DNA from 3 places in the Sodalis sp. RH21 genome. Region 2 is predicted to be linked to each of the others. Evidence: predicted binding sites of a transcription regulator. Region 2 holds the regulator's gene; each other region holds the start of a gene.

Region 1 (4,327 bases), 930 kb from region 2:
ATCAGGAGATAATAACCGACCTGGCACAGCGCCGACGCCGCGATAAACCCCCAGCTCGGCGGCGCGGGGGGCGTCAGGAACGGTAACGCGCAGGCCGCCAGCATCCCGGCCATGCCGCTGACCAGAATGGTGGCCAGCAGCTTATCGCCGGCGCCTTTGACCACCGCGTTCCAGCAGGCATGCAGACACGCGGCGAACAACACGATGGCGATTAGCGAAGCCGACATATCCCTCCCTTCTTCCGGTAAATTAACGGCGCAGCTGCGCGGCGATCTGCTGCAGCTGTTCGGCCAGTTGCAAGTAGTTTTTATCCGCCGCGCCCGGCCGGGCGGTGGAACCGCGCACCACCAATCGGGTCGGCAATATAATCGATTCGGGCGCGGGACGCGTGCCGCCGTTGAGATAGGCCACCAGCCGGGTCACCGCCTCCTGGCCCAGGCGGTTGAAGTCTTGGGCGACCGTAGTCAGCGCCGGTAAAAAAAACGCGCTGTCCCGAGTATCATCATATCCGATAACCGAAATCTGCCACGGCACGCCGAGCTGCTGCTGATGCAAGGCGCTCAGCACCCCGAGCGCCATCTGATCGTTACCCACCAGCATGGCGCTGAAGGCGCCGGGGATGCGGGTCATATCCAGGGTAAGCTGATAGCCGCTTTGGGCGCTCCAGTCCCCTTGGCGGGTCGCCGCCGGCTCCAGGCCGTAGCGTTGCAACGCGCTGCGCCAGCTTTGCAGGCGCAGGCGCGCCGAAACCGAGCTGAATGGTCCGGACAGTAAGCCAAATGCGCGGTGTCCCTGTTGATACAGGTGATCTACGCTGGCCTGCGTGCCGTCATCGGGATTAAACATCACGTGGAACACCTGCGCGTCGGGGGGTACATCCAGAAACAGGCAGGCCAGCGGCTGGTTATCGCTGACCACCCTTTCCGCCCGATCCGCATCCAGGGGCAAATTCAGTATCACCCCGTCCACCCGCTGGGCCTGCAATTCGCTCAGGGCTGACTGCAATCCCCCGTGGCGATCCTCATCCCTGTCCTCATCAACGATGGCGATCAACACATTAAATCCCTGCTCCTGGGCATAAAACTTAATGGCCGAGGCGATCTGCGAGGGCGCATGCAGGCCCAGGGACGTCGTCACCAATCCCAGCGTAAAGCCGCGTTTCCCAGCCAACTGCTGCGCCATCCGGTTTGGAACGTAATTCAGCGCGCTAATGGCCTCCTCGACTTTGAGGCGGGTAGCGTCCGTTACGTGAGCGGACCGGTTAAGTACCCGGGATACCGTTTGATAAGAAACGCCGGCATAGCGGGCCACATCATCCAGCGTGGCGTTTTTTGGTTTCACTTCATCCCTCCCGGTACCCGGTCCATATGAGCGTACCCGGCGATCATTAAGTCCTTTGGACATGAAGTCATACCGGATCGTACTACTGTGAGTTATACGCTCACATAGCAAGCATTGTGATAATAATCACTTATCGGCCATTAAGTAACTAAATAATCTTGTAAAAGATCGCTATTTGATAGATTGAGCATTGCCTATAGGCCGGCTTGTGACGTTAAATAAAAAATATGTGAGCGGATAACATTCCCGCTATCTCCATACACCGATCCCGCGTCCAGGTTGCGCAGCATAAGGTATAACATGACTATTTCCCCTGCGGGGCGGCCCGACCCCGCCGCTTTATCGTCGCTGGCCACCGTGCTGTCGCGCGAGGATTGGCAAAACCCCGCCGTGACCCATTGGCACCGGCTGCCGGCGCATCCGCCGTTTAATAGCTGGCCCGATGAGCAGTCCGCCCGTCTGGAAACGGCCAGCGTAAACCGGCGGTCATTGGATGGGGAATGGGCGTTCAGTTACTTCGCGCGCCCGCAGGCGGTGCCGGAAAGCTGGCTGGACGCCGATCTGCCCGAGGCGCGGGGAATCAACGTGCCGTCGAACTGGCAGATGGCCGGTTTTGACCTGCCGGTCTATACCAATGTGAAGTACCCTATCCCGGTCAATCCGCCGTGGGTGCCGGAGCAAAATCCCACCGGCTGCTACTCCCGCACTATCACCGTGCCGCGCGAGTGGCTTGGCCAGGGCCGTACCCGCATTATTTTCAACGGCGTAAACTCGGCCTTCTATTTATGGTGCAACGGCCGCTGGGTGGGTTATTCACAAGATAGCCGCCTGCCCGCCGAATTCGATTTGACGGACTTTTTGCACGACGGCGATAACCGGCTGTGCGCCATGGTGCTGCGCTGGTGCGACGGCAGTTACCTGGAAGATCAGGATATGTGGCGCATGAGCGGTATTTTCCGCTCGGTTTCGCTGTTGCATAAACCGGCGGCGGGTTTTGGGGATATCCAAATCCGCACCCGGCTCGATGCGCTGTACCGGCATGGCGCGCTGGAGGTGGCCGCGGCTATCGTCCTGCCGCCCGCCGGCCCTCTCCTGGACGCGGAGGGTTATACCGTCGCGGTGTCGCTGTGGCTGGGCGGCGAGCGGGTGGCAGAGCAGGAAGCCCCGCTCGGTTCGGCGGTGATAGACGAGCGCGGCCCCTATGCCGACCGGGTGAACCTGAGTATAGCGGTACAAGCGCCCCGCCTGTGGAGCGCCGAAATGCCGGATCTGTACCGGGCGGTAGTGGTATTGCGTTCCGGCGACGGCATGACGCTGGAGGCGGAAGCCTATGACGTCGGCTTTCGCAATATCGAAGTGAAAAACGGCCTGTTGCGGCTTAACGGCAAGCCGCTGCTGATCCGCGGCGTTAATCGTCATGAACATCACCCCGCCCATGGACAGGTAATGGATGCCGAGACGATGCGCCGGGATATTGTGCTAATGAAGCAGCATAACTTCAACGCGGTGCGCTGTTCCCATTATCCCAACCACCCTTTGTGGTATCGCCTGTGCGACCAGTACGGCCTGTATGTGGTGGACGAGGCCAATATCGAAACCCATGGCATGGAACCCATGGGCCGGCTGGCGGACGATCCGGCATGGTTCCCGGCGTTTAGCGAACGGGTGACGCGCATGGTGCAGTGCAACGGCAATCATGCCAGCATCATTATCTGGTCGCTGGGCAATGAATCCGGCCACGGCGCTACCCATGACGCGCTCTATCAGTGGGTCAAAACCCGCGATCCCAGCCGCCCGGTGCAATATGAAGGGGGCGGCGCCAATAGCCGCGCCACCGATATTCTCTGCCCGATGTACGCCCGGGTTGATGAAGATCAGCCCTTCCCGGCGGTACCGAAGTGGTCGATCAAAAAATGGATCGGCCTGCCCGGCGAACAGCGCCCCCTGATCCTGTGCGAATACGCCCATGCCATGGGCAACAGCCTGGGCGGGTTTGCCGACTATTGGCAGGCGTTCCGCCAGTATCCCCGCCTGCAGGGCGGGTTTATCTGGGATTGGGCGGATCAGGGGCTGGATCTCAGCGACGGCGACGGCGGGACGCACTGGGCTTACGGCGGCGACTTCGGCGATCGCCCCAACGATCGCCAGTTTTGCCTGAACGGCGTGGTATTTCCGGATCGCACCCCGCATCCCGGCCTGATGGAGGTGAAGCACCAGCAGCAATATTTCCAATTCCGGCTACTGGGCACGGAACCGCTGCGCATTGAGATCGCCAGCGAATATCTGTTTCGCACCAGCGATAACGAAGTGCTGCGCTGGTCCCTTGAGTGCGACGGCACCCCCCTGCTCAGCGGCGAAACCCGTCTGTGGCTGAAGCCGCAGCACAAGACCGAATTAATCCTGTGCGCCGCCCTGCCCCGGCCGGATTACGCGGGGCAATTATATTTGCAGGTCAGCGTCGAGCAGCAAGACGCTACCCCATGGTCCGCCGCCGGCCACACCGTGGCCTGGCAGCAATGGCCGCTGGCCAGCGGCCTGCTGCCGCCGCAGCCCGTCGACCGGCCGGCCGGCGCCGCGCCGAAGCTTAATGAAAATCAGCATGAATTCGTGGTGTGCCACGGCGCGCAGCGCTGGCTGGTGGATAAACAGCAGGGCGTGCTGACCCAGTGGTATCGCGATAACGCGCCGGGCCTGCTCAGCCCGCTCACCGATCAGTTTATCCGCGCGCCGCTGGATAATGATATCGGCGTCAGCGAAGCGGATCGCATCGATCCCAACGCCTGGGTGGAGCGCTGGCGCGCCGCCGGCCTATTTGATCTGGAGCATCGCTGCCTGTCGCTGCGGGCGGAACAGCTGGCGGATCGGGTCATATTTTGGGCGGTGCACGGTTATTACCATGCGGGTAGCTTACTAATCCAAAGCCATTGGCAAACCACCATTGATGACGCCGGGCAAATGGAGAATGAGATCCGGGTGCTGGTTTCGC
Region 2 (4,327 bases):
TTGTCGGGGTTGCGTTCGGCGATTTTTTCCAGCGCCGAGAGTGCGCTGGCCATGGTAAAGCGCCCCGGCGGCCGGTGGTACAGGATATCGTCGGCCAGCACCCGCAGCCGCGCCGCAATCACCCGCGCGTTATAGCGGATGACCGCCTCCGCGTGGCTTTGTTCCACCAGCTTTTGCACTTCGTCGGGCTGATGCAGGCTGACGGCGATATGTTCCTGTAAATCCAGCGCGACCTGGAAGGCGCGCAGCAGGCGTTTATATTGCTGTTGATGAGTGGCGGAGAGCATATGCAATTGCTGATAAACCTGCGCTATCAGGTCAATCACCGTTTGCTGGCGGGCAAACAGCGGCGGCAAAGCGGTCTCCGGGTCGGTATGCTGCGTCAGCAGGCTATATTTCGCCTCGATATAATCCGCCAGTTCCCGGTACAGCAGGCTGAGGGTTTCCCGCATCGGCTGCTCTTTCCACAGCCAGAACCACAGGCCGTTGAATAATCCGTACCAGGCGGTACCGGCAATATATAACAGCGGCGGCACGCCAAAAGGCACATTGCCGGCCAGGCCGAGGGTAAAGATGGCGGCGATAAGGGCGGCGGGCAATAAGCGCCCGTGCAGCGGGCTTATCTCGCCGGTCACGCCGAACAGCAGCGCCAGGCCGAACATAATCACGGGCAGCGGCACCGCCAGATGCAGCAACACTTGGATAAGCGTACTGCTAAGGGCGAACAGCAGGCCGCCGATGGCCAGGCGTTTAAAAAAACGTTTATGCAGGGTATCCAGGCCGGCGATATTGCAACAGGCGGGCACCAAAGAGAACAGCAGGCCGTTTTGCAGGCTGCCGAATAGCAGGCCTACCGCCACGGGCAGGCATAATACGATTGTTTGCCGTAAGGCGTAGTTAACTTCGGGGTGATAAATCAGCCTGCGCCACATAGGATCTATGGGCAAACCGTCGGCCGGCGGAAAAAGCGTGGCACAGAGCACCACGCCTGTCTTAAAACGCTATCAGCGCGTACCGTAAACGACAATGGTTTTACCGTGTGCGGAGATAAGGTTCTGATCTTCCAACATTTTAAGGATACGGCCTACTGTTTCACGCGAGCAGCCGACAATCTGACCGATTTCCTGACGGGTAATCTTGATTTGCATGCCGTCGGGATGCGTCATGGCGTCGGGTTGCTTCGCCAAATTCAGCAAAGTCTGGGCAATGCGCCCGGTAACGTCGAGAAACGCCAGGTTACCGACTTTTTCCGAGGTCACCTGCAAACGGCTGGCCATTTGCGCGGATAAACGCATGAGGATATCGGGATTGACCTGTATGAGCTGCCGGAATTTTTTATAAGAAATCTCGGCCACCTCACAGGCGGTTTTAGCCCGTACCCAGGCGCTGCGTTCCTGGCCTTCCTCGAATAAGCCTAATTCACCGATGAAATCCCCCTGGTTGAGATAGGAGAGGATCATCTCTTTGCCTTCTTCATCTTTAATCAGCACCGCGACGGCGCCCTTGACGATGTAGTAAAGCGTTTCTGCTTTTTCGCCCTGATGTATAAGCGTACTCTTCGATGGATACTTATGAATATGGCAATGAGACAGGAACCATTCGAGAGTAGGGTCTGTTTGCGGTTTGCCGAGAACCATTCGCTGTTATCCTCTTTTGTCATCGCTGTCCCTGAGTCAGGACATCGTATTCCCTGTTACGGCGCGGTATTTTTCTCTTACTCCGCGTTAACGGAGCGACGTAAGGGAACTTATTAGGGTCTGGTATTTTATGATGTTCCGATCGAGCTCTTGCCCTTTCAATATCAATGAGGCCGATCCAGCCTTGTTTTTAGCATAGGTTTGAAGCAGTGTCTTCTGTTGTCTTGCATCAGCATGAAGTATGTTCGGTAACATTGCCACTTTTCCAGCAAAAATGTAGTCTGCTGGAAAGCTTTTTATCTGGAGTCATCATAATGCAGGCACGAGTAAAATGGGTAGAAGGGTTATCTTTTATAGGCGAATCATCCTCCGGCCATCAGATTTTAATGGATGGCAATGCCGGGGAGAAGGCGCCCAGCCCCATGGAAATGGTATTGATGTCGGTCGGCGGCTGTAGCGCCATCGATGTTGTCTCGATTTTACAAAAGGGGCGGCAGGACGTGCGGGACTGCGAGGTGAAACTCACCTCCGAGCGCCGTGAAGAGGCGCCCAGGCTGTTTACCCATATCAATCTGCATTTTATCGTGACCGGCGCCGGCCTGACCGATAAGGCGGTTGAACGGGCGGTCGCGCTGTCGGCGGAAAAATATTGTTCCGTTTCCCTGATGCTCGGCGCGTCGGTCAATGTGACCCACAGCTTTGAAGTGCGCGCCGAACGCCACGCTCCCGCCGCATAACCGACCCACGCGCGCCGCGCTTAGTCGCGGCGTATCAATAGCTCCCGCGCTTACTTGATTTCTTTCCCTTCCAGCAATTGCTGCACCAGCGGCCCCACGATCAGCTCCATGGCCAGGCCCATTTTGCCGCCGGGAACCACCAGGGTATTGATATTGGAAATAAACGAACCCTGCAACATGGCCAGCAGGTAAGGAAAATCAATATGATTCAAACTGCGGAAATGAATAACGACAAAGCTTTCATCAAGCGAAGGAATCGCCTTGGCGGCGAAAGGATTTGACGTATCAACGGTGGGAACCCGCTGGAAATTGATATGGGTACGGGAAAATTGCGGCGTGATGTAATTAATGTAATCTTCCATCGACCGCACCACCGAATCCATCACCGCCTCGCGGGAATGCCCACGCTCGCCGGTATCGCGCACCAGTTTCTGAATCCATTCAAGATTAACGATGGGCACCACCCCCACCAGCAGATCCACATGCTGCGCCACATCATGGCGATCGGTGACCACGCCGCCGTGCAGCCCTTCGTAAAACAGCACGTCGGTCGGCTCCGGCAGCGGCTGCCAGGGGGTAAACGTGCCGGGAACCTGATTGTACGGCACGGCTTCATCGTAGGTATGCAGATACTTGCGCGACTCGCCCTGTCCGGACAGCCCGTATTGCTGGAGCGTACGCTCCAGTAAACCGAAATCATTGGCTTCCGGTCCGAAATAGCTGATATGGCGGCCAAGATCGCGGGCTTTGCGGATCGCCATATCCATTTCCGGCCGGGTGAAATGATGAAAGCTATCCCCTTCCAGCTCCGCGGCGTTGATTTTCAGCTGTTGGAAAATTTTACGAAACGCCAGGCTGGTGGTGGTGGTGCCCGCCCCGCTGGAGCCGGTAACGGCAATAATTGGGTGTTTTGTCGACATGGTAACCCTATGCTCGGTTGAAACGCTGCGTGATTAACATATGCCAGGCACTCAAGCCCAGGATAATTGTTATCATGTTTAGCGACGCCGGGCCAGCGCGCTTTATTCTTCGCGCGCCGGATCGTCAGGCTGGGCGTTGAATTGGCTGCGGGGCATGATATTAATATTTTCATGGAGTTCCGACCACACCACCACCGCTTCCCCGCGCTTGAGCTGGCGTTTGACATCCTCGACTTTTTGCGCCAGGGTCTTTTCCCGTTCGCCGTAATCGGTGCCCTCGCGCAGCACAAAGGATTCGATCAGGTTATACAGCGTTTCCGGATCGATTTGTTCCCATGGAATGATCACGTTATTATGTCCCGATAGTCAATAAATCAACATGTTGACGAAATTTCACCTGTTAAGGCTTGTGCAGCTTCAGCGGCGCTGTTAGCTTCATAAATATAATTATAGTGGGGGCAGTTGTACCGTGGAACCAAGTCTTTATGAACCAAGTCTTTTCTTGTCGATGCTGGGTTTTTTATGGGTGGCCGCCATTACCCCCGGGCCCAACAACATGTTGCTGACTGCCTCCGGCGCCAATTTCGGTTTCTGGCGTTCCACGCCGCTGATGCTGGGCATCATGCTCGGCATGCAATGCATACTGCTGCTGGTCGCCTTTGGCGTCGGCAGCCTGATCGCCATTTACCCTTCGCTGCATTTTACGCTGAAAGTGGCGGGCAGCCTTTATCTGTTGTGGTTATCCTGGAAGATTGCCACCGCCGCCTATGAACAATTGGATACCGACAGCAAGCCGGCCCGGCCTATTCCGTTTTATCAGGGCGGGCTGCTGCAGTTCCTCAATCCCAAGGCCTGGCTCATGGCATTGGGCGCCGTGGCCAGCTTCAGCCTGAGCGGCAACGGCTATATGACTTCCGTCGGGGCTATCAGTATCGGCATTATTACCGTCAACGTGGTGTCCGGCGTTATCTGGCTGGGGTTTGGCACGATGATCGGCAGGCTGTTGCGCAGCAAGCGCGCCTGGACGGTATTT
Region 3 (4,327 bases), 2.6 Mb from region 2:
CAGCAGGCCGATACAGTGAGTGTTGTAATTCGCTTCGCGGCACAGCGCGAGAATCTCATCGGGGGATTTTACCAGCGGTTTTAATACCAATTTAACCGGTAATCCGGCTTCATCATTCAGACCTTTGACCACGGTCTGGGCGTGTTCGGTGACCTGGCGCAGGGTTTCCGGACCGTATAAATGTTGGCTACCGATAACAAACCAGACTTCGTGTTGCTGAAAATTTTCCATCATGACTCCTAGACATCTCCGGCAAAGGGAGGTTGCGGACCGCGTAAGCTATGCGGCCCGGTTGGTTATGGATGAATGAGTGCTGCTAGCGAGTTGCGCGCCCGTTTATTGCGCGCCCGTTTTTTGCGTATAGGCAAGCTCAGCCACGCCGCACCATTTCTGATAGCGCTCATATAGCCGCTGGAATTGTTCCACCCGCGCAGGGTCCGGTTGCAGCGTGCGTTCGATCGGACTGGCCATTGACCGCTGCGCCTGCGCGATATCCGCATGTACGCCGGCGGCCACCGCGCCAAAAATGGCTGCGCCCAGGGCGCAGCATTGATCGGAGGCCACTAATTGCAACGGGCGATTCATCACGTCGGCCAGCACCTGCATGATCGCCGGCGATTTGCGGGCGATCCCCCCCATCACCAGCACATTTTCCACCGGAATGCCCTGGGTTTCGAAACACTCCATGATGGCGCGCGCGCCAAAGGCGGTGGCGGCGATCAGCCCGCCGAACAGCGCCGGGGCATCGGTACCCAGATTAAGTCCGGTGATCATCCCTTGCAGCCGCTGATTGGCATAAGGCGTCCGGCGGCCGTTAAACCAATCCAGCACCACCGGCAGATGATCCAGGGACGGTTCCTGCGCCCAGGCTTCGGTAAGGGTGGACAGCATTTGGTCCTGGATCGCGTCCAACGCGGGTTTGAGCGCCGGATTTTGTTCCACGGCCTGGCGCAGCGGCCAGCCGAGCAAACGGCCGAACCAGGCGTAAATATCGCCGAAAGCGGATTGTCCCGCTTCCAGGCCGATAAAGCCCGGCACCACGCTGCCGTCGACCTGGCCGCAGATACCGGCGATGGAGCGATCGCCGACGGTCTGTTCGTCCGCAATCAAAATATCGCAGGTGGACGTGCCGATGACTTTAACCAGCGTATAAGGCTGGGCTCCGGCGCCGACGGTGCCCACATGGCAGTCAAAGGCACCGCCGGCGACGGTTACGGTGGTCGGCAAACCCAATTTTTGCGCCCATTCGGCGCAGATGAGGCCGACCGGCGCTTCCGCGGTATAGGTCGCGGTAAACAGGGGATATTGCAGCCGTTCGGTGAGCACCGGATCGAGCGCTTCCAGGAAGGCTTTCGGCGGTACGCCGTGCCAGTCGGGGTGCCACAGGGATTTATGCCCCGCGGCGCAGCGTCCGCGTTTAATCTCCTGCGGGCGGCTGGCGCCGGACAGGATTGCCGGCACCCAGTCGCACAATTCTATCCAGGATACCGCCTCTTGCCGCACCAGGGCATCCTGGCGGGTGATATGTAAAATTTTGGCCCAGAACCATTCGGACGAGTACACGCCGCCGATATAGCGGGTGTAATCAGGGAAATCGCCGTTATGGCACAGTTGATTAATCGCCTCGGCTTCGTCTATAGCGGTGTGATCCTTCCATAAAATAAACATGGCGTTCGGGTTATCCGCGAATTCCGGGCGCAATGCCAGCACGCGGCCTTCGGCATCGATGGGCGCCGGCGTCGAACCGGTAGTATCCACGCCGATGCCGACGATCTTCAGACGCTGGGCCGGTGATAAATCGTCAACCACGGCGCGGATCGCCTGTTCCATTGATTCCAGATAGTCGGCCGGATGATGGCGAAATTGATTATGCGCGGGTTTGCAATACTGGCCCTCGCGCCATCGCGGGTACCAGACCACTTCGGTCGCCAGCTCTTTGCCGCTTTGGCAATCCACTGCCAGGGCGCGTACCGAGTCGCTGCCGAAATCAAGCCCGAGGCTGATGGCCTCTTCACTCATGCTGTTCTCTCCTGTTGACCCGAAAACGGATGATGTGAACAACCATAAGGATGTTTTGACGGCGCAGTGAGGAAAGGTTAGCTGGAAGTATGCACATTTCTGTCACCCATGGCTGAAATGTGATGGTCATCAAAAAGTTACAGGGAGGTGAAATTTGCTGTATCTATGCACAAAACGGCTGTAATTGAGAACTGTGATAACGCTCTACATTTTGGCAACACTTTAACGCTAAAACTACTCCCGTCTAAAGGGCCGGGTGGGGTGAACGGTGATATTTCCGCCGCTTAGCTGTACCGCGTGGCCACAACTTCCCTACTGATAACGCTTACACGCTTCAGCATTTCGAAGCACGGCGATAAAAAATACCGGAGAGTTACATGCATAAATTCACTAAGGCACTGGCGGCGATTGGATTGGCCGCCGTTATGTCTCAATCGGCTATGGCGGAAAATTTGAAATTAGGTTTCCTGGTTAAACAGCCGGAAGAACCCTGGTTTCAGACAGAATGGCGTTTTGCGGACAAAGCCGGTAAAGATCTGGGTTTTGACGTTATCAAGATCGCCGCGCCCGATGGCGAAAAAACCCTCAACGCCATCGACAGCCTGGCCGCCAGCGGCGCCAAAGGCTTTGTCATTTGTACCCCTGATCCTAAATTGGGGTCGGCCATTATTGCCAAGGCCCGCAGCTATGATATGAAAGTCATCGCGGTGGATGACCAATTTGTCACCGCCAAAGGCAAACCGATGGACAGCGTGCCCCTGGTTATGATGGCCGCCACCAAGATTGGCGAGCGCCAGGGCCAGGAATTATGGAAAGAAATGAATAAACGCGGCTGGAATGTCGCCGATACCGGCGTCATGGCCATCACCGCCGACGAACTCGATACCGCGCGTCGCCGCACCACCGGGTCGATGGATGCCCTGAAAGCCGCCGGCTTCCCGGAAAAACAAATTTATAAAGTGCCGACCAAATCCAACGATATCCCCGGGGCGTTCGATGCCGCCAACTCGTTGCTGGTGCAGCACTCCGGCGTTAAAAACTGGCTGATTATCGGTATGAACGACAACACCGTGCTCGGCGGCGTACGCGCCACCGAGGGCCAGGGCTTCAAGGCGCCCAACGTCATCGGCATCGGTATCAACGGCGTGGACGCGGTAAGCGAGTTGTCCAAAGCCAACGCGACCGGTTTCTACGGTTCATTGCTGCCAAGCCCGGACGTGCACGGCTACAAGAGCATCCAGATGCTTAATGACTGGGTGACCAAAGGTGTCGAACCACCGAAATTCACCGAAGTCACCGACGTCGTGGTCATTACCCGCGATAACTTCAAAGAAGAATTGGCGAAAAAAGGCCTGGGCGGTAAGTAATTGCCTTTACCCGCTTGTTTCCCGGGACGGCCTTGCGCCGTCCCTGTCCATGACGAAGTCATTCATCAAGAGGATATGCACGTGTCAGCCAAAACCCCTGATGATTACCGTAGCGGGAATGCCGGCGTACCGTTCGTATCGGTTAACGCGAGGATGTGTTCATGACAACTCAGACACCTTATCTGTCGTTCCGCGGCATCGGTAAAATCTTCCCCGGCGTCAAAGCGCTGGATGATATCAGTTTCGATTGCCGCCAGGGGCAGATCCACGCCCTGATGGGCGAGAACGGCGCCGGAAAGTCAACGCTGCTGAAAATCCTCAGCGGCAGCTATACGCCGAGCCAGGGCGAAATTTTTATTAAAGGGCAGCCGGTTCATTTCGCCTCCACCGCCGACGCGCTCAATGCCGGGGTGGCGATTATTTACCAGGAACTGCATCTGGTGCCGGAAATGACCGTGGCGGAAAATATCTACCTCGGCCAGTTGCCGAATAAATACGGCATGGTTAACCGCGCCATATTGAATTATGAAACCAAACTCCAGCTTGAGCATCTGGGATTGGATATTTCGCCGGATACCCCGCTGAAATACCTGTCCATCGCCCAATGGCAGATGGTGGAAATTGCCAAGGCGCTAACCCGCAACGCCAAAATTATTGCATTCGACGAGCCGACCAGTTCGCTGTCGGCCCGTGAAATCGAACAACTCTTCAGGGTGATCCGCGAATTGCGCGCCGAAGGCCGGGTGATTTTATACGTTTCCCACCGCATGGAAGAAATCTTCATGCTGGGCGACGCCATCACGGTGTTTAAAGACGGTAAATATGTACGCACCTTTGATGATATGACCGCCGTTGATCACACCAGCCTGGTGCAGGCGATGGTGGGGCGCAATCTCGGCGATATTTACGGTTACCAGCCGCGTGAACATGGCGCGGTCCGG

Evidence for each region. The regulator CRP, encoded in region 2, controls carbon source genes, mostly activating them, when cyclic AMP is high. The targets are predictions, from matches to a motif close to ATGTGANNNNNNTCACAT.
Region 1: the regulator CRP is predicted to act here: its motif matches at 1,456-1,473, upstream of ACL2XP_RS05305 (beta-galactosidase).
Region 3: the regulator CRP is predicted to act here: its motif matches at 2,137-2,154, upstream of ACL2XP_RS13110 (arabinose ABC transporter substrate-binding protein).

The regions. Positions count from the first base shown of each region.
Region 1 is NZ_CP178732.1:1,145,413-1,149,739, reverse strand. Features, by position in the region: gene ACL2XP_RS05315 (EamA family transporter) at 1-227, opposite strand, end outside; gene ACL2XP_RS05310 (LacI family DNA-binding transcriptional regulator) at 250-1,341, opposite strand; gene ACL2XP_RS05305 (beta-galactosidase) at 1,642-4,327, shown strand, end outside.
Region 2 is NZ_CP178732.1:219,742-224,068, forward strand. Features, by position in the region: gene ACL2XP_RS00970 (YccS/YhfK family putative transporter) at 1-932, opposite strand, end outside; gene crp (cAMP-activated global transcriptional regulator CRP) at 1,005-1,637, opposite strand; gene ACL2XP_RS00980 (OsmC family protein) at 1,952-2,374, shown strand; gene ACL2XP_RS00985 (phosphoribulokinase) at 2,425-3,294, opposite strand; gene ACL2XP_RS00990 (YheU family protein) at 3,397-3,642, opposite strand; gene ACL2XP_RS00995 (LysE family translocator) at 3,803-4,327, shown strand, end outside.
Region 3 is NZ_CP178732.1:2,860,612-2,864,938, reverse strand. Features, by position in the region: gene araA (L-arabinose isomerase) at 1-231, opposite strand, end outside; gene ACL2XP_RS13115 (ribulokinase) at 337-2,019, opposite strand; gene ACL2XP_RS13110 (arabinose ABC transporter substrate-binding protein) at 2,397-3,386, shown strand; gene araG (L-arabinose ABC transporter ATP-binding protein AraG) at 3,548-4,327, shown strand, end outside.